One region of the Pseudoalteromonas spongiae UST010723-006 genome, then DNA from elsewhere that is predicted to be linked to it. Evidence: predicted binding sites of a transcription regulator. Region 1 holds the regulator's gene; the other holds the start of a gene.
What was found. The regulator FliA, encoded in region 1, starts transcription of late flagellar genes. The targets are predictions, from matches to a motif close to CTAAAGNTNNNNNNNNNNNNGCCGATA.
Positions count from the first base shown of each region.

Region 2: a site for FliA is predicted at 2,000-2,026, ahead of PSPO_RS03950 (flagellin N-terminal helical domain-containing protein). Genes of this name have one in related genera too.

Region 1 is NZ_CP011039.1:1,001,366-1,010,148, forward strand. Features, by position in the region: gene fliR (flagellar biosynthetic protein FliR) at 1-34, shown strand, start outside; gene flhB (flagellar biosynthesis protein FlhB) at 44-1,174, shown strand; gene flhA (flagellar biosynthesis protein FlhA) at 1,256-3,364, shown strand; gene flhF (flagellar biosynthesis GTPase FlhF) at 3,386-4,768, shown strand; gene PSPO_RS04745 (MinD/ParA family ATP-binding protein) at 4,761-5,618, shown strand; gene PSPO_RS04750 (RNA polymerase sigma factor FliA) at 5,627-6,343, shown strand; gene cheY (chemotaxis response regulator CheY) at 6,394-6,777, shown strand; gene PSPO_RS04760 (protein phosphatase CheZ) at 6,794-7,567, shown strand; gene PSPO_RS04765 (chemotaxis protein CheA) at 7,582-8,783, shown strand, end outside.
Region 2 is NZ_CP011039.1:840,947-849,729, forward strand. Features, by position in the region: gene flgL (flagellar hook-associated protein FlgL) at 1-958, shown strand, start outside; gene PSPO_RS03945 (flagellin N-terminal helical domain-containing protein) at 1,126-1,947, shown strand; gene PSPO_RS03950 (flagellin N-terminal helical domain-containing protein) at 2,084-2,902, shown strand; gene PSPO_RS03955 (flagellin N-terminal helical domain-containing protein) at 3,109-3,924, shown strand; gene PSPO_RS03960 (flagellin N-terminal helical domain-containing protein) at 4,256-5,074, shown strand; gene PSPO_RS03965 (flagellin N-terminal helical domain-containing protein) at 5,286-6,104, shown strand; gene PSPO_RS03970 (flagellin N-terminal helical domain-containing protein) at 6,313-7,128, shown strand; gene PSPO_RS03975 (flagellar protein FlaG) at 7,239-7,640, shown strand; gene fliD (flagellar filament capping protein FliD) at 7,653-8,783, shown strand, end outside.

The DNA.
Region 1 (8,783 bases):
ATTAATGTGCGATCTTGTTGGTTGTCAGGTGTAAGGAACGGATATGGCTGAAGGCTCAGATCAAGAACGCACCGAAGAACCCACCCCCAAAAAGCTGCAAGATGCAGCGAAAAAAGGACAGGTGGCGCGCTCAAAAGAAACGGGCACAACCTTTGTTTTGATTGCTGCTGCCGTGAGCTTTTTACTGTTTGGTAAAGACATCGCTGTAGGCTTATATAATGTGATGGGGCGTTTGCTTTCGCTGAATCGTAATGAAGTCTATGACACAACCAAGATGTTCTCGGTGTGGGGCGAAGTTGCAAGTGAACTTTGGTATGGCATGACAATGTTTGTGTTGTGCTTATTGGTTGCAGGTGTAATTGGCAATACATTTTTAGGTGGTTTTAATTTTAGTTGGCAAGCAGCTGCACCTAAAGTGAGTAAAATGTCACCTCTCAAAGGCTTTGCCCGCATGTTCGGTAAACAAGCGGGCATTGAATTAGTTAAAGCATTATTAAAGTTTGGCCTGATTGCAACGGTTGCTGTTTACTTAATCAAAGGCTATTTCCCCGAAATTCTTACCCTGAGCTTAGAGGCTGTGCCTGGTAATATTGAACACGCATTGTGGATCTTGGCGTGGATGTTTTTTGCCCTGGCGATGACGCTAATCGTTATAGCGTCAATTGATGCACCATTTCAAAAGTGGAATCATAACGAACAGCTAAAAATGACCTTGCAAGAGGTTAAAGATGAATACAAAAACAGCGAAGGTGATCCTCAAATCAAAGCCCGTATTCGTCGTACCCAGCGAGAAATGTCGCAGCGCAGAATGATGCAAGATGTGCCAGATGCCGATGTGGTAGTTACAAACCCAACTCACTACGCTGTTGCACTTAAATATGATACCGCTAAAGCCGGCGCTCCTATGGTTATTGCTATCGGTGGTGACCAAATAGCGCTGCAAATTAGAAAAATAGCAGATCGCTTTGACGTACCGATTGTCGAATCGCCCGCATTGGCACGTTCATTGTTCCACACCGGTGAAGTGGGTCAGCAAATTCCGGAGCAGTTGTTCGTTGCGGTGGCACAAGTACTTGCTTATGTTTTCCAATTAAAACAGTTTAATAAAGGGCGTGGTAAACGCCCAGAAAAACTCGCTAAAGAGCTACCAATACCTGAAGATTTCAAATACTAAACAGTAAGTTATCGCTACTTTTCTTGTTGGAACGGTATTTGCTTTAGCTATACCAGTGTCAATATATTGAATAGCTGCTGTATGGACTTCAAGGCCACATTAAATCAACTAAACGCAAATAAATCGGATTACCTGAAAGGTATAGGTACACCTATTCTTGTGCTTGCTGCGCTCGGTATGGTTGTGTTGCCAATGCCTGCGTTTTTACTCGATATACTGTTCTCTTTTAACATAGCGTTATCGCTGGTCGTTCTACTTATTACCTTGTATACCTTGAAGCCTCTCGATTTCGGTATTTTCCCAACCGTTTTGCTAATAGCCACTATCTTACGCCTTGCGCTGAATGTAGCCAGTACCCGAGTCGTGTTGCTTGAAGGTCATGAAGGTGGCGATGCAGCGGGTAAGGTAATTGAAGCATTTGGCTCAGTTGTGATCGGCGGTAACTATGCTGTTGGTTTAGTTGTATTTTTGATTCTAATTATTATTAACTTTGTGGTAATTACCAAAGGTGCAGGCCGTATTTCAGAAGTGTCTGCACGTTTCACCTTAGATGCAATGCCAGGTAAACAAATGGCGATTGATGCAGACTTAAATGCAGGCTTTATTACCGCGGAACAAGCGCGAGAGCGCCGCACCGAAGTAACTCGTGAAGCAGACTTCTACGGCTCAATGGATGGTGCCAGTAAGTTTGTAAAAGGGGATGCTATTGCCGGTATTATCATTCTTGTTATCAATATTATTGGTGGTTTATTTATTGGCATGATCCAGCATGATTTACCGTTTAGTCGTGCAATGGAAGTATATACGCTACTTACGATAGGTGATGGCCTTGTTGCTCAATTACCTTCGCTACTTTTATCTATCGGTACCGCGATTGTGGTAACGCGTCAAAATGAATCGCAAAACATGGGCGAGCAATTTCACGCCCAATTAGGCAATGATAAAGCCCTTTATATTGCAGCAGGTATTTTGATTGTAATGGGGTTAGTGCCAGGCATGCCGAAAGTTGCGTTCTTGGGGTTAGGCTTTTTAATTGGCGGTGTGGCTTATGTGAATCAGCGCATTAAAACGAAAAAAGCAGAAGAAGAATCGAAACAGGTTGCAAAAGGCGGTTCACCCGGCCAAGAGCAAGCGCAAATTGAGCAAAAAGAGTTGGGTTGGGATGATGTACAGCAAGTGGATGTAATTGGCCTAGAGGTTGGTTACCGTTTAATTCCACTTGTCGACCAAGCACAAGGTGGTGAATTACTGAGCCGCATTAAAGGGGTGCGTAAAAAGTTATCTCAAGAGCTTGGCTTTTTAGTACCGCCGGTTCATATTCGAGACAATTTAGAGCTAGATCCGAACGAATACCGCATCACATTAATGGGGGTTTCTAGTGGTAACGGTGAATTAAAACACAATAACGAATTGGCGATTAACCCAGGCCAAGTATTTGGTGAAGTAAAAGGGGTTGCGACCAAAGACCCTGCATTTGGCTTAGATGCTGTGTGGATCGCACCAGAACAAAAAGATGAAGCACAATCACTTGGTTATACCGTGGTTGATGCTGCAACTGTGGTTGCAACACATATTTCTCAGTTATTACACAATAACGCAGCCTTGTTATTGGGTCATGAAGAAGTACAAAACTTACTTGATATGCTAGCCAAGTCGCATCCGCGTTTAATTGAAGGCTTAGTACCTGATATTTTACCGCTCACTACAATTGTAAAAGTACTGCAAAACTTACTTAATGAAGGTGTGCCAATTCGCGATATGCGTTCGATTGTTCAAACCCTCGTTGAGTACGGCCCTCGTAGCCAAGACCCAGACGTACTAACGGCTGCAGTTAGAATCTCACTGCGTCGATTAATCGTTCAAGACGTTGCTGGCAATGCACCAGAAATCCCTGTCATAACATTGGCGCCTGAGTTGGAACAGATGTTGCATCAGTCCCTTCAAAGTGCAGGTGACGAAGGTGCTGGCATTGAGCCAGGGCTCGCAGAAAGACTACAAAATTCTCTCGGCGATGCACATCAAAACCAGGAAATGGCGGGTGAACCTTCAATACTGTTGACATCAGGTATGTTGCGCAGCGTGTTATCGCGATTTGTGAAACACAGCCTACCGGGTTTGCGCGTGATGTCATATCAGGAAGTACCTGAAGAAAAGCAGATCAAAATTGTTTGCTCAGTCGGTCAACAGTGATAAGTAGAGACGAGGTGTCACATGAAAATTAAACGTTTTTTTGCTAAAGATATGCGCAGCGCGTTGAATGAAGTAAAGCATGAGCTAGGTCCTGATGCAGTTATCATGTCAAATAAGCGCATGGCTGATGGTGTTGAAATTGTGGCAGCTGTTGATTATGAAAAGTCAGTGCAAGCTGCACCTGCAGCGCCTAAGTTAAGCGAAGAAAAGCCTCGTTTTAGTAATAATTTTGTTAAGCCAAAACCACAAACAGCGACCCCTGAAAAACAAGCAGCGGTAGCAGATAGTTTATCGGCATTACTTGAGCGCCAAGCGAAAAAATCACCTCAATTTGATAAAGCACCTGAGCCAAAGCAGCCTCGTAATTGGTTTGATGACGATGATTCACTCACATCGACACAGCAAGATGCCCTTGATAGCTTTGCTAAGCCAAAGCAACAAAGCAGTTATGGCAACCAAGCTCAGTCGCTTGATGAAATGCAAGCAATGCGTGATGAAATGGCATCGATCAGACAGTTACTTGAGCACCAACTTTCTGGCTTAATGAATGAAGATATGGCGCGCCGTGACCCAACTCGTGCTCTTTTACTCGACCGTTTGAAAGGTATGGGTATCAGTGAAGCAGTAGCGGACCAGCTTGCGTGTTTTATTCCAGATGACGTTGCACCGCGTCAAGCGTGGCAAGAAACACTTAATATGCTGAGCAAACAGCTATACACTGCAAATAATGAGATTTTGCGTCGTGGTGGCGTATATGCGCTAGTTGGTCCTACTGGTGTAGGTAAAACTACCACAGTTGCAAAGCTAGCTGCACTTGGCGCACAAAAATTTGGCGCCAACAATATCGCACTAATCACAACAGATACTTATCGTATTGGCGCATATGAGCAATTATCGACTTATGGTCGTATTATTGGCTGCCCAGTAAAGCAAGTTAAAAATGCAGAAGAACTCACTGAAATTCTTTATCATTTAAGAAATAAGCGTCTAGTATTAATTGATACAGCAGGAATGAGCCAACGAGATATACGTTTGACTGAACAACTCAACACCTTAATGCGCAATAGCCGAGTAGATATTCGCAGTTACCTTGTGTTAAGTTCAACAGCACAGCTTGAAGTACAGCAAGAGGCGATTAAACAGTTCAAACAGGTACAGTTAAGTGGTTGTATCTTCACAAAACTTGATGAATGTCTAAGTTTAGGTGAAATTATCAGTGTAGCCATTCAAAATCGTCTGCCAATAGGCTATCTTACCAATGGGCAGCGTGTACCAGAGGACATTCGTGTGGCAAATGCGGAAAAATTGGTCAGCAAAGCTCAGCAGTTGTATGCAAAACGAACAAACGCGCAAGCAAGACGTGCATCAAGCATGGCGCATCAAGCAGTAGGAATGTATGATTAACCCAGAATTAGATCAAGCTAGTGGCCTGCGGAAAATGAAAAACAACAACAAGGCTGTAAAAGTAATTGCGGTAACTGGAGGTAAAGGGGGAGTTGGTAAAACCAATGTCTCTCTAAACATGGCAATCGCCATGGCTCAGCAAGGCCAAAAAGTACTGGTACTCGATGCCGATTTGGGTTTAGCAAACTGTGATGTAATGCTGGGTTTGCGTGTAGAGCGTAATCTTTCTCACGTGCTTTCAGGTGAATGTGACCTCGAAGATATCTTAGTTGAAGGGCCGTATGGTATGAAAATTGTACCTGCGACATCTGGCTCTCAAAATATGGTGGAATTAACACCATCTGAACACGCTGGCCTTATTCGCGCTTTTGGCGAATTAGACTCACACTATGATGTATTAGTCGTTGACACTGCGGCCGGTATTTCAGATATGGTGCTTAGTTTTTCTCGCGCTTCACAAGATGTGCTTGTTGTTGTGTGTGATGAACCAACATCAATAACCGATGCTTACGCACTGATTAAAGTGTTAAGCCGTGAGCACGGTGTGTACAAATTTAAAATAGTTGCGAACATGGTACGCAGCTTAAAAGAAGGCCAAGAGCTTTTCGCAAAATTATCAAAAGTAACCGACCGCTTTTTAGATGTATCGCTTGAGCTAGTCGCAACAGTTCCATTTGATGAAAATATTCGAAAAGCGATTCGTAAACAAAAAACCATTGTTGACGTATTTCCAAAATCGCCTGCAGCAATTGCGTTCAAAGCACTTGCAACTAAAGCGGCGAGCTGGCCAATTCCAAATCAGCCGTCAGGACACCTAGAGTTTTTCATTGAGAAACTGGTTAGTAATTAGGAACGCCTATGAAAAGAACCGCTGCCTATGCTAATCAAAATCAATTATCGCAACTTGTCGAACAGCATACGCCGTTGGTTAAACGCATTGCCTACCATATTTTAGCGCGTCTGCCGGCGAGCGTTATTGTCGAAGACCTCATTCAGGCAGGCATGATAGGATTAATCGAGGCTGCTAAGAACTTTGATGGCAGTAAAGGTGCGAGCTTTGAAACCTATGCGGGTATTCGTATTCGCGGTGCAATAATTGATGAAACGCGTAAAGGAGATTGGGTACCTCGCTCAGTACATAAAAACGCCCGTGAAGTCGCCGCGGTCATCAATCAGCTAGAATCATCACTCGGACGTGAACCAAAAGACAGTGAAGTAGCTGAAAAACTTGATATTACGTTAGATGAGTACCATCATATTCTAAGGGATATAAGCAATGGTAAAATTATCGGCATTGAAGATCTCGGTGTTGATGAAGATGTCATCGACGCAGGGCTCGGCAATAAAGAACAAAATCCATTAGTTGATATTCAACAGGATAAATTTAATAAAGCGTTAGTAGAGGCAATACAAACTTTGCCAGAAAGAGAAGCGTTAGTGCTGTCACTTTACTACAATGATGAAATGAATTTAAAAGAAATTGGGCTAATTCTTGAAGTGAGTGAATCAAGAGTGAGCCAAATACATAGTCAGGCCATGGTGCGCCTTAAAGCAAAAGTCCATGACTGGATATAGAATAAAAGTAGTAAGTAAACAATTAGGTGCATACCTCACTGGAGGATATTTTGGATAAAAACATGAAAATTCTTGTAGTTGACGACTTTTCAACGATGAGAAGAATCATTAAAAACCTGTTAAGAGATCTTGGTTTCACAAACGTGCAAGAAGCAGACGACGGTAGCACTGCGCTACCAATGCTGCAAAACCAAGAGTTTGACTTTGTAGTTACGGATTGGAATATGCCAGGTATGCAAGGTATAGATTTGCTGCGCGCGATTCGCGCGGATGACAGTCTAAAACACATACCGGTACTAATGGTAACTGCCGAAGCCAAAAAAGAGCAGATCATTGCTGCAGCGCAAGCAGGTGTAAACGGTTATATCGTTAAACCATTTACAGCAGCAACGCTTAAAACAAAGCTTGATAAAGTTTTTGAGCGTTTAGGCTAACGGGAAGGAGAGGTTTATGTCAGCAAGTGCTGCGCCTCAAATTACCTTAGAACAAGCTAAGCAGCTAGTTGCGTTTCTTGAAAACGATGAGCAACAACAAGCGCAAGAGCTGCTAAAGCAAGTTACGGCAATTGAGCAAGATGAATTATTTGGTGAGGTAGGCAAACTAACTCGTCAACTGCATGATTCATTGAAAAATTTTCAACTTGATACCACTTTATCGGCGCTAACAACTGAGTCTATCCCTGACGCAAAAGAACGTCTCAATTATGTTATGGAAATGACAGAGCAAGCTGCGAATACAACGATGGACGCCGTTGAAGCATCGCTGCCTATTGCCGATAACTTGCAAACAGGTCTCAACAATATTAAGCCCAAATGGGACAAATTAATGTCGCGAGATCTTAAAGTTGGTGAGTTTAAAGTGTTATGTCATGAGCTAAACGGCTTTATGGACGAAGCAAAAACAAATTCTGATAAATTAAATGCATTAATGACAGAAGTGCTCATGGCCCAGGGTTACCAGGACCTCACAGGTCAAGTTATTCGACGCGTAATCGAGCTTGTCCGAGAAGTCGAGGATAGCCTGATTCATATGTTAACTGTGTTTGGCACACCTGTAGAACATGATGAATCGCCTGAAACGACAATACAACAAGAACAACAAATGGTTGCTGATGGTGAATTAGACCAAGTAGCTGAAGGTCCAATTATAAATGCTGAATCACGTGAAGATGTGGTTTCAGGTCAAGATGAAGTAGACGATCTGCTGTCTAGTTTGGGCTTCTAATCGGAGAAAAATGCATGAGCTTTGATGTCGATGAAGATATTTTACAAGACTTTTTAGTCGAAGCCGGTGAAATCTTAGAGTTGCTCTCAGAACAGTTAGTTGAACTGGAAAATAATCCAGAAGATGCTGATTTACTGAATGCGATATTTAGAGGGTTTCATACCGTAAAAGGGGGCGCTGGCTTCTTGTCTATGACAGAGCTAGTCGATGCATGTCACGGCGCAGAAAATATTTTCGATGTTTTACGACAAGGCCAACGCAGGGTTACTCCTGAATTAATGGATGTGATTTTACAGGCACTTGATACCATCAATGAAATGTTTGCTCACATTCAAAATCGCGCTCAGCCCGATCCTGCTGACCCGCAGCTACTGGCAGAACTACATAGACTTAGTCAGCCTGAAAGCGCAGATGAAGCACCGGTAGCCGAAGCGCCAGCAGAAGAAATTGTCGAACCAGAAGCAGTCGAAGAAGACCCGTTTGTTGATATTTTATTTGATGCTGATGCGCCAAGTGATGAAGCACAATCTTCTGGCGATAGCGTTGACGATATCACAGAAGAAGAATTTGAAAGCTTATTAGATGAGTTACACGGCTCTGGTAATGGCCCAGCCTCTAATGCAGCGCCAGAAGCGAGTGAAAGTAGCGACTCTGATGAAATCACTGATGATGAATTTGAAAGCTTACTCGACGAATTACATGGCGCTGGTTCATTCGGTGGCGCGTCTGAGACAAGTGCGCCAGAAAGCGCAGCTCCTGCGGCTTCATCGGGTGACGATGAAGACATTACCGAAGATGAATTCGAAGCCTTACTTGATGAACTTCATGGCAAGGGCAGTGCGCCAAGCACTGCTGAAAAATCATTTAATACTGAGGCGGTAGCGGCAAAACCGGCAACGCCAACACCACCTCCTGCGGCTAAGCCAACGCCGGCGAAACCACAAGCTTCAGCACCAAAACCAGTAGCTGATAAGCCTGCTGCGCCAAGTGCAGCCAAACCAGCTGCAGCGCCAAGTAAAGCACCAGCTAAACCGGCAGCGCCACCGGCTGAAACGACAGTGCGTGTTGACACCAAACGCCTTGACCAAATCATGAATATGGTCGGTGAACTGGTATTGGTTCGAAATCGACTTGTCAGCTTAGGTGCTAACGTTAGTAATGAAAGTATGGGTAAAGCCATTTCTAACTTAGATGTGGTGACCGCAGACTTACAAGG
Region 2 (8,783 bases), 160 kb from region 1:
TTCTATTCAAGCTGGTAATGGTGCATATACTCACACTGATCGTGAGGGTATTAGTAAAGAATTAGCTGAAATTCAAAAAAGTTTACTTGATTTGATGAATACGCGCTCTGAAGATGGGCGTTTTATTTTCTCTGGTTTTCAAGATAGTAAAGCGACTTATTCTTACGATAGTGCTAGTCAAACTTATACATACAACGGCGATCAGGGTAACCACTCGATTCAAGTTGCTACTTCAACTTATATTCAAGCTACTGACAATGGCGCAGATTTGTTTGAAAAAACCAAAGCGCGGCTAAATGTTGCCAGTAATGCGATGACGATATTGCCTGGGGCAATTACCGCGGGCAGTGTGTATGTTAAGCAACAAGCTGAATTTGACCAATTTCACGCTAACTATTATGACCCGCTTACACCCGCAAATAATACTTTCAATGTAGTCGTTACGGCTGGCGCACCAGATCAGTACGAGATCAGACAAAATGGCTCGCCACTGGTACCTGCTGTCACAGGAGACTTTACCGGTGAGTCAATAGAATTTGCTGGCATGGAGATATCGCTGCAAGGTGCTGCGCCAGGGCAAGCTGATTTTACATTAGAACCTCCAACTAACAAGAACATTCTAAACACATTAGAAGAGCTTATTTCGGTACTTGAAAATCCTGCAAGTACGCAGGTTCAGTTACAAGAGACGCTTGCAGATTCAGTTGTTGAATTAGATAATGCGCAAGAGGCAATTACTTTCACCCGGGCAAGTATTGGGGGGAGATTAAATGCCGTTACAAGGAATGAAAATGCCAATTCTGGAGAGGAAATAGTAAACGTTGCCACTAAGGCAAGTTTGTTAGAGGCCGATATGGCTGAAGCAATCAGCGAGTTAAAGAAAAATGAAACCGCGCTACAGGCCGCTCAAGCGACATTTGGCCGAGTTTCAGGATTAACTTTGTTTGATTACATATAAGTTGGCACGTTTAATGCTTTTAAGTTAGTGCGTCAAAGACGCAACTTAGTGCAAACGTTAAAGTTCGCTTTAACAAAGCACTTCCCGTCATGAGAGCCGGGAGTACTAACAGTAGCGCAAAGAAGGAGAGAGCTTTGCGCCACTGTATTCTAACTTAGGAGAAAAAAATGGCTTTATATGTAAATTCCAATATAACGTCACTTAATGCTCAAAGGCAGTTAGCGAACTCAACCAATGCATTAAGTACATCGTTCCAACGTTTATCATCAGGTCTTCGTGTTAATAGTGCAGCAGACGATGCGGCAGGTTTGCAAATAGGTACTCGTTTACAATCGCAAGTAAATGGTGCAAACCAAGGTGCACGTAACGCAAATGATGGTATTTCACTGTCGCAAACAGCAGAAGGCGCTTTAGAAGAAACAACCAACATGCTACAGCGTATGCGTGTTTTATCCATTCAATCGGCAAATGGTTCAAACACTGATTCAGACCGTGAGGCACTGCAAAAAGAGTTTTCTGAATTACAATCTGAGATTGATCGCGTTGCAACTGATACAACATTTGGTGGTGTAAATATCTTAAATGGTACTTATGACACAGACTATCAAGTCGGCCCAGATGCCAATCAAACGATTCAAGTGAAAATTACCACTAATATGAATACAACAGGGCTTGCACTTTCTGATGATTCAATCAGTACTGCAGCTGGTGCTCAAACTGCAATCGCAGCGCTTGATGATGCGCTATCGACAGTTAATGCAGTGCGTGCAGATCTGGGTGCGAAACAAAACCGCTTTAGTTCAACTATTCGTAACTTAAAAAGTGTTGCTGAAAACGTTTCAGCGTCAAAATCTCGTATTATGGATACGGACTTTGCAGCAGAAAGTGCAGCATTGGCGCGTAATCAGGTTCTACAACAAGCATCAAGCTCAATGCTGGCCCAAGCTAACCAACAACCTCAAATCGCGTTGTCACTACTTCAGGGATAATCGCTTTAAAGCCCTTGATTTATCAGGGGCTATAAATTTTATTAACTTTTCTCTAAAGTCATCCCCCTTGTTGTCGATATCTTAATCAAACGAGTTGTTTGGCGGTCAATACCGCAGATAGAAGAGGGCGAGAATCATGGCTTTATATGTAAATTCAAACATCACATCATTGAACGCACAGCGTCAATTATCGAATTCAACAAATGCGTTAAGCACGTCTTTTCAGCGTTTATCATCAGGTTTACGTGTTAACAGTGCAGCGGACGATGCGGCCGGTTTACAAATTGGCACACGTTTACAATCGCAAGTAAATGGTGCAAATCAAGGCGCACGTAACGCGAATGATGGTATTTCACTAGCGCAAACAGCAGAAGGTGCACTAGAAGAAACGTCAAACATGTTGCAACGTATGCGTGTTTTATCGATTCAATCGGCGAATGGTTCAAACACAGATTCAGACCGTGATGCACTACAAAAAGAGTTTGCTGAATTATCGGCAGAGATAGACCGTGTAGCAAGTGATACAACGTTTGGTGGTGTAAACATCTTAAATGGTACTTACGATACAGACTATCAAGTAGGGCCAGATGCTAACCAAACGATTCAGGTGAAAATTACCACCAACATGAACTCAACGGGTCTTGCACTTTCAGATGATTCAATTAGTACAGCAGCAGGTGCGCAAACAGCGATTACAGCACTAGATGATGCTTTATCAATCGTAAATGGTGTACGAGCTGACTTAGGTGCGAAGCAAAACCGTTTTAGTTCGACTATTCGTAACTTAAACAATGTTTCAGAAAACGTATCGGCGTCGAAATCACGCATAATGGATACAGACTTTGCGGCGGAGAGTGCAGGTCTTGCACGTAACCAGGTGTTACAGCAAGCATCAAGCTCAATGTTAGCTCAGGCAAATCAACAGCCACAAATCGCATTGTCGCTAATTGGTTAACACTCTCTCCTAGTTAATTAAGTTAGTACTCCCTCTCATATAAAAACGGCCAAATGGCCGTTTTTTACTTTTCGTTAAAAAAAATTAAAAAAAGCTAAAGGGTTTTAGGCGGCCGCCGATAACGAAGATGGGACAGAAAACTATCTGTAGCTTACTCTCTCTCTTGCAACTGATAGTTCCTATGTTAATTATTATTGGAGGCTCTCATGGCTTTAAGTGTTAACTCAAATATAATGTCTTTGAATTCTCAAAGACAACTCTCTCGTTCGAGTGAGGCATTATCAACATCATTCCAACGTTTATCGTCTGGTTTACGTGTAAACAGTGCGGCAGATGATGCGGCAGGTTTGCAAATTGGTACGCGTTTAAACTCGCAAGTACAAGGTTTAAACCAAGGTGCACGTAATGCAAACGATGGTATTTCACTATCGCAAACAGCAGAAGGTGCGTTGGAAGAAACCTCGAACATGCTGCAACGTATGCGTGTATTGGCAATTCAGTCAGCGAATGGTTCAAACACTGATTCGGATCGTGATGCACTGCAAAAAGAATTCACAGAGCTATCTGCTGAGATTGATCGTGTTGCAAGTGATACGAGCTTTGGTGGTGTAAATATTTTAGATGGTACGTACGACACAGACTTCCAAGTTGGTGCTGATGCAAACCAGACTATTACGTTAAAAGTAACGACAAATATGAACTCAACAGGACTTGCGCTTTCTGATGACTCTATCAGTACTGCTGCAGGCGCACAAACAGCTATAGGTGCACTAGATGATGCGTTGTCAACAGTGAACGGTGTACGTGCTGATCTTGGTGCGAAGCAAAACCGTTTTAGTTCGACTATTCGTAACTTAAACAACGTAGCAGAAAATGTAGCAGCGTCTAAGTCACGTATCATGGATACAGACTTTGCAGCAGAAAGTGCGGCATTGGCGCGTAACCAAGTATTACAACAGGCTTCAAGCTCAATGTTAGCGCAGGCTAACCAGCAGCCGCAAATTGCGTTGTCATTGCTGTAATAAATAGTAATCGTAATGCTTTTTATAGATCACACTGAGTGGTGTGATCTATAAATATTTGACTGAATAATATCCCTCCCATATAGCGTATTCATAGAGCCCAAACTAAACAATTACACCTCTAAACTAGAATAATCAGAACGAATCATGCTTCAAAATTAAAAGCATTTTGTGATTAAATTATTAAAGTAACTCTTTGTTTATTTGTTGGTTATTTTTCTTCTAGTGGCTTACTTGTAAAAATTGATTAAAGAATCTTTTTGACGTGTCGATATCTTAATCAAACGAGTTGTTTGGCGGTAAATACCGCAGATAGAAGAGGGCGAGAATCATGGCTTTATATGTAAATTCAAACATCACATCATTGAACGCACAGCGTCAATTATCAAATTCGACAAATGCGTTAAGCACGTCTTTTCAGCGTTTATCATCAGGTTTACGTGTTAACAGTGCAGCGGACGATGCAGCAGGTCTTCAAATTGGTACACGTTTACAATCGCAAGTAAATGGTGCAAATCAAGGCGCACGTAACGCGAATGATGGTATTTCACTAGCTCAAACAGCAGAAGGTGCACTAGAAGAAACGTCAAATATGTTGCAACGTATGCGTGTTTTATCGATTCAATCGGCGAATGGTTCAAACACAGACTCAGACCGTGATGCACTACAAAAAGAGTTTGCTGAATTATCGGCAGAGATAGACCGTGTAGCAAGTGATACAACGTTTGGTGGTGTAAACATCTTAAATGGTACTTACGATACAGACTATCAAGTAGGGCCAGATGCTAACCAAACGATTCAGGTGAAAATTACCACCAACATGAACTCAACGGGTCTTGCACTTTCAGATGATTCAATTAGTACAGCAGCAGGTGCGCAAACAGCGATTACAGCACTAGATGATGCTTTATCAATCGTAAATGGTGTACGAGCTGACTTAGGTGCGAAGCAAAACCGTTTTAGTTCGACTATTCGTAACTTAAACAATGTTTCAGAAAACGTATCGGCGTCGAAATCACGCATAATGGATACAGACTTTGCGGCGGAGAGTGCAGGTCTTGCACGTAACCAGGTGCTACAACAAGCATCAAGCTCAATGTTAGCCCAGGCAAATCAACAGCCACAAATCGCATTATCCCTAATTGGTTAACACTCTCTCCTAGTAAATCAAGTTAGTACTCCCTCTCTCATAAGAGCAGCCATTTGGCTGCTTTTTTTATTGTGTGATTTAAAAAAGTACAAAAAATTACAGGTTTTTTCTAAAGAAATTACTCCCACTGTCGATATAGTTTTTAGTTAAAGAAATTAATTAGATAACAGTTCTTTTTAGCATAATTGCTTAGAACTAGAGGGTGAACATTATGGCTTTATATGTAAATTCAAACGTCACATCATTGAACGCACAGCGTCAATTATCGAATTCAACAAATGCGTTAAGCACGTCCTTCCAACGGCTGTCATCTGGTTTACGTGTTAACAGTGCAGCAGATGATGCGGCCGGTCTTCAAATTGGTACACGTTTACAGTCGCAAGTAAATGGTGCAAACCAAGGCGCACGTAATGCAAACGATGGTATTTCACTATCGCAAACAGCGGAAGGTGCACTAGAAGAAACCTCGAACATGCTGCAGCGTATGCGTGTTCTGGCAATTCAATCAGCGAATGGTTCAAATACAGCATCAGATCGTGCAGCACTGCAAAAAGAGTTTTCTGAGCTATCGAGTGAAATTGACCGTGTAGCAAGTGATACAACGTTTGGTGGTGTAAATATTTTAGATGGAACATTTACAGCTGATTTCCAGGTTGGTCCAGATGCGAACCAAGTGATCAATGTCGCTATCGCAACAAGTATGGGGGCAACAGGTTTAGCTGTAAACGATGACACAATTGCGACTGCATCTCAGGCTCAGACAGCGATTACCGCAATTGATGACGCTTTGTCTACGGTAAATGGTATACGTGCAGATCTCGGTGCGAAGCAAAACCGTTTTAGCTCGACTATTCGTAACTTGAATAATATTTCTGAAAATGTGTCAGCGTCTAAGTCACGTATTTTAGATACGGACTTTGCGGCTGAAAGTGCAAGTCTTGCGCGTAACCAGGTGTTACAACAAGCATCGAGCTCAATGTTAGCTCAGGCAAATCAACAGCCTCAGATAGCATTGTCGCTAATTGGTTAATACTCTCTCCTAGTTAATCAAGTTAGTACTCCCTCTCATAAAAAAAAGCGGCCTAATGGCCGCTTTTTACTTTTTGTTAAAAAGTTTAAAAAAAAGCTAAAGGGTTTTAGACGGGCGCCGATAACGAAGATGGGACAGAAAACTATCTGTAGCTTACTCTCTCTCTTGCTACTGATAGTTCCTATGTTAATTATTATTGGAGGCTCTCATGGCTTTAAGTGTTAACTCAAATATAATGTCTTTGAATTCTCAAAGACAACTCTCTCGTTCGAGCGAGGCATTATCAACATCATTCCAGCGTTTATCGTCTGGTTTACGTGTAAACAGTGCAGCAGATGATGCGGCTGGCTTACAAATTGGTACGCGTTTAAACGCGCAGGTACAAGGTTTAAACCAAGGTGCACGTAATGCAAACGATGGTATTTCACTATCGCAAACAGCAGAAGGTGCGTTAGAAGAAACCTCAAATATGTTGCAACGTATGCGTGTATTGGCAATTCAATCAGCGAATGGTTCAAATACAGCATCTGACCGCGCAGCACTGCAAAAAGAATTTTCTGAACTGTCGAGCGAGATTGACCGCGTTGCTACAGATACGAGCTTTGGTGGTGTGAATATCTTAGATGGTTCATTTACCGCAGCGTTCCAAGTGGGTGCAGACGCAAGTCAAACGATTACAGTAAGTATTGGTACTAGTATGGGCGCAACAGGCCTTGCATTAAATGATGATACTATTGCAACAGCCTCACAAGCTCAAACAGCAATTACCGCTCTTGATGATGCGTTGTCAACAGTGAACGGTGTACGTGCTGATCTTGGTGCGAAACAAAACCGTTTTAGTTCGACTATTCGTAATTTAAACAACGTAGCAGAAAATGTAGCAGCGTCTAAGTCACGTATTATGGATACAGACTTTGCAGCAGAAAGTGCGGCATTGGCGCGTAACCAAGTATTACAACAGGCTTCAAGCTCAATGCTAGCGCAGGCTAATCAGCAGCCGCAAATAGCGTTGTCACTGCTGTAATTCAGGTAAAGTGAGGTAGCTTTCACTTTACAGAAATGTAAGTAAGCTTTAAGCACGTTATAGGACTATAATTGTGTTTAAAGCTGCTCATTCCAAATTTTGGAGTTGCTATGAATTTAAGTGATATTTCAATGACGGCCAATCCAATCCGTGACCCTGTAGATGCCGTTAATCAAGATACAATGGTCAAGCCTAAAAATGATGTTGAGGCTAAGGATAAAAGTGTTATCGAAGAGGTACCGACACCTCTATCTGATGACGAATTGGCGCAAACCTTGCTTGAAACTATTGATAAAGTAAGGCAATTTGCTCAATTGCAATCAAAAAATGTAGATTTTTCAATCGAACGTTTTGATGGGCTATCAGTGGTTGTGGTCTCTGATTCACAAACACAGGAAGTGTTAAGGCAGATCCCATCAGAAGAAATGATTGAAGTATCGAAAAAGATTGAACAGTTGCAAACAGAAATCCTAGGCGCGAGCTCAGGTATGTTATTTGATAAAAAAGTGTAATTGAGGTGATTTATGGCTGGTATTACAGCGGCAGGTGTTGGCTCAGGTCTTGATCTCGAAACGATAATAAAAACAACGCTTCTTGCTGAAAAGACGCCTAAAGAGCAACAATTAAATAAACGTGAAATTCAATATGCAACTGAGCTATCAGGTGTTGGTACGTTTAAATCGGCGTTAGACAACTTTAATTCTGCTTTGGCTGAACTAGCTAAAGAAGAAACCTTTACTGCACGCACGGTGAGTTTTAAAAACGGCCTTGAAGAAGATAAGCAGGCGTTTGAGATTTTTGCTAGTTCGACTGTTCAATCGGGTGAGTTTGCCATTGAAGTGCAGGCTCTTGCTCAAGGCTCAAAACTTGAATCTGCTGCGTTAGGTAGTGCGACAGATCCGGTAGGAAGTGGCAACTTGACATTTGCAGCAGGCGGAAACAGTTTTTCGATTGCAGTTGATGCGGCTGACACTTTAGAAGATATTCGTGAGAAAATTAATGCTGCAGGCGATAATTTTGGTGTAAGTGCCAACATTATTAACTCAGATGCCGGTGCTGTTCTCACATTTAACTCAGACGTGACCGGTGACGGTAATTCACTTACAGTAACTGCGGATGATGATTCGCTTGCTTCAATTGCAACATCTGCACCTACAGCCGCAGCAGGTCTTACAGAGACGCAAGCCGCGGGAAATGCACGAGCATTGATAAATGGCCAGCTTGTCACTGATAGTGATAATAAGTTATCAGATAAAATTCAGGGCACGGTCATAACTCTTAAAGAAACAACAACAGGTGCAGAAACGGTTACCATTGGTGTTGACCAATCTGAAGCAAAGGAAAAACTGAAAGGGTTTGTTGATGCATATAACGAACTTAAATCACAGTTAGACGGACTATCTGATCCTGAAAATGGATTACTTGCAGCTGATGGCAGTATTCGAATTGTGGAACAGCAATTGCAGAGAATGTTTACAGGTGAAATATCTGGTACAAATACTAATGTTAAATCACTTTATGATTTAGGTATTACCTTTGACCGTGAAGGTAAAATGGAAATTTCCAGTATTGCACTGGGAACTAATCCAAGTGGCACAGAACGTTTTGAGTCAGCCTTATCTGATAATTTTTCAGAAGTTCAAAGTTTATTTGTT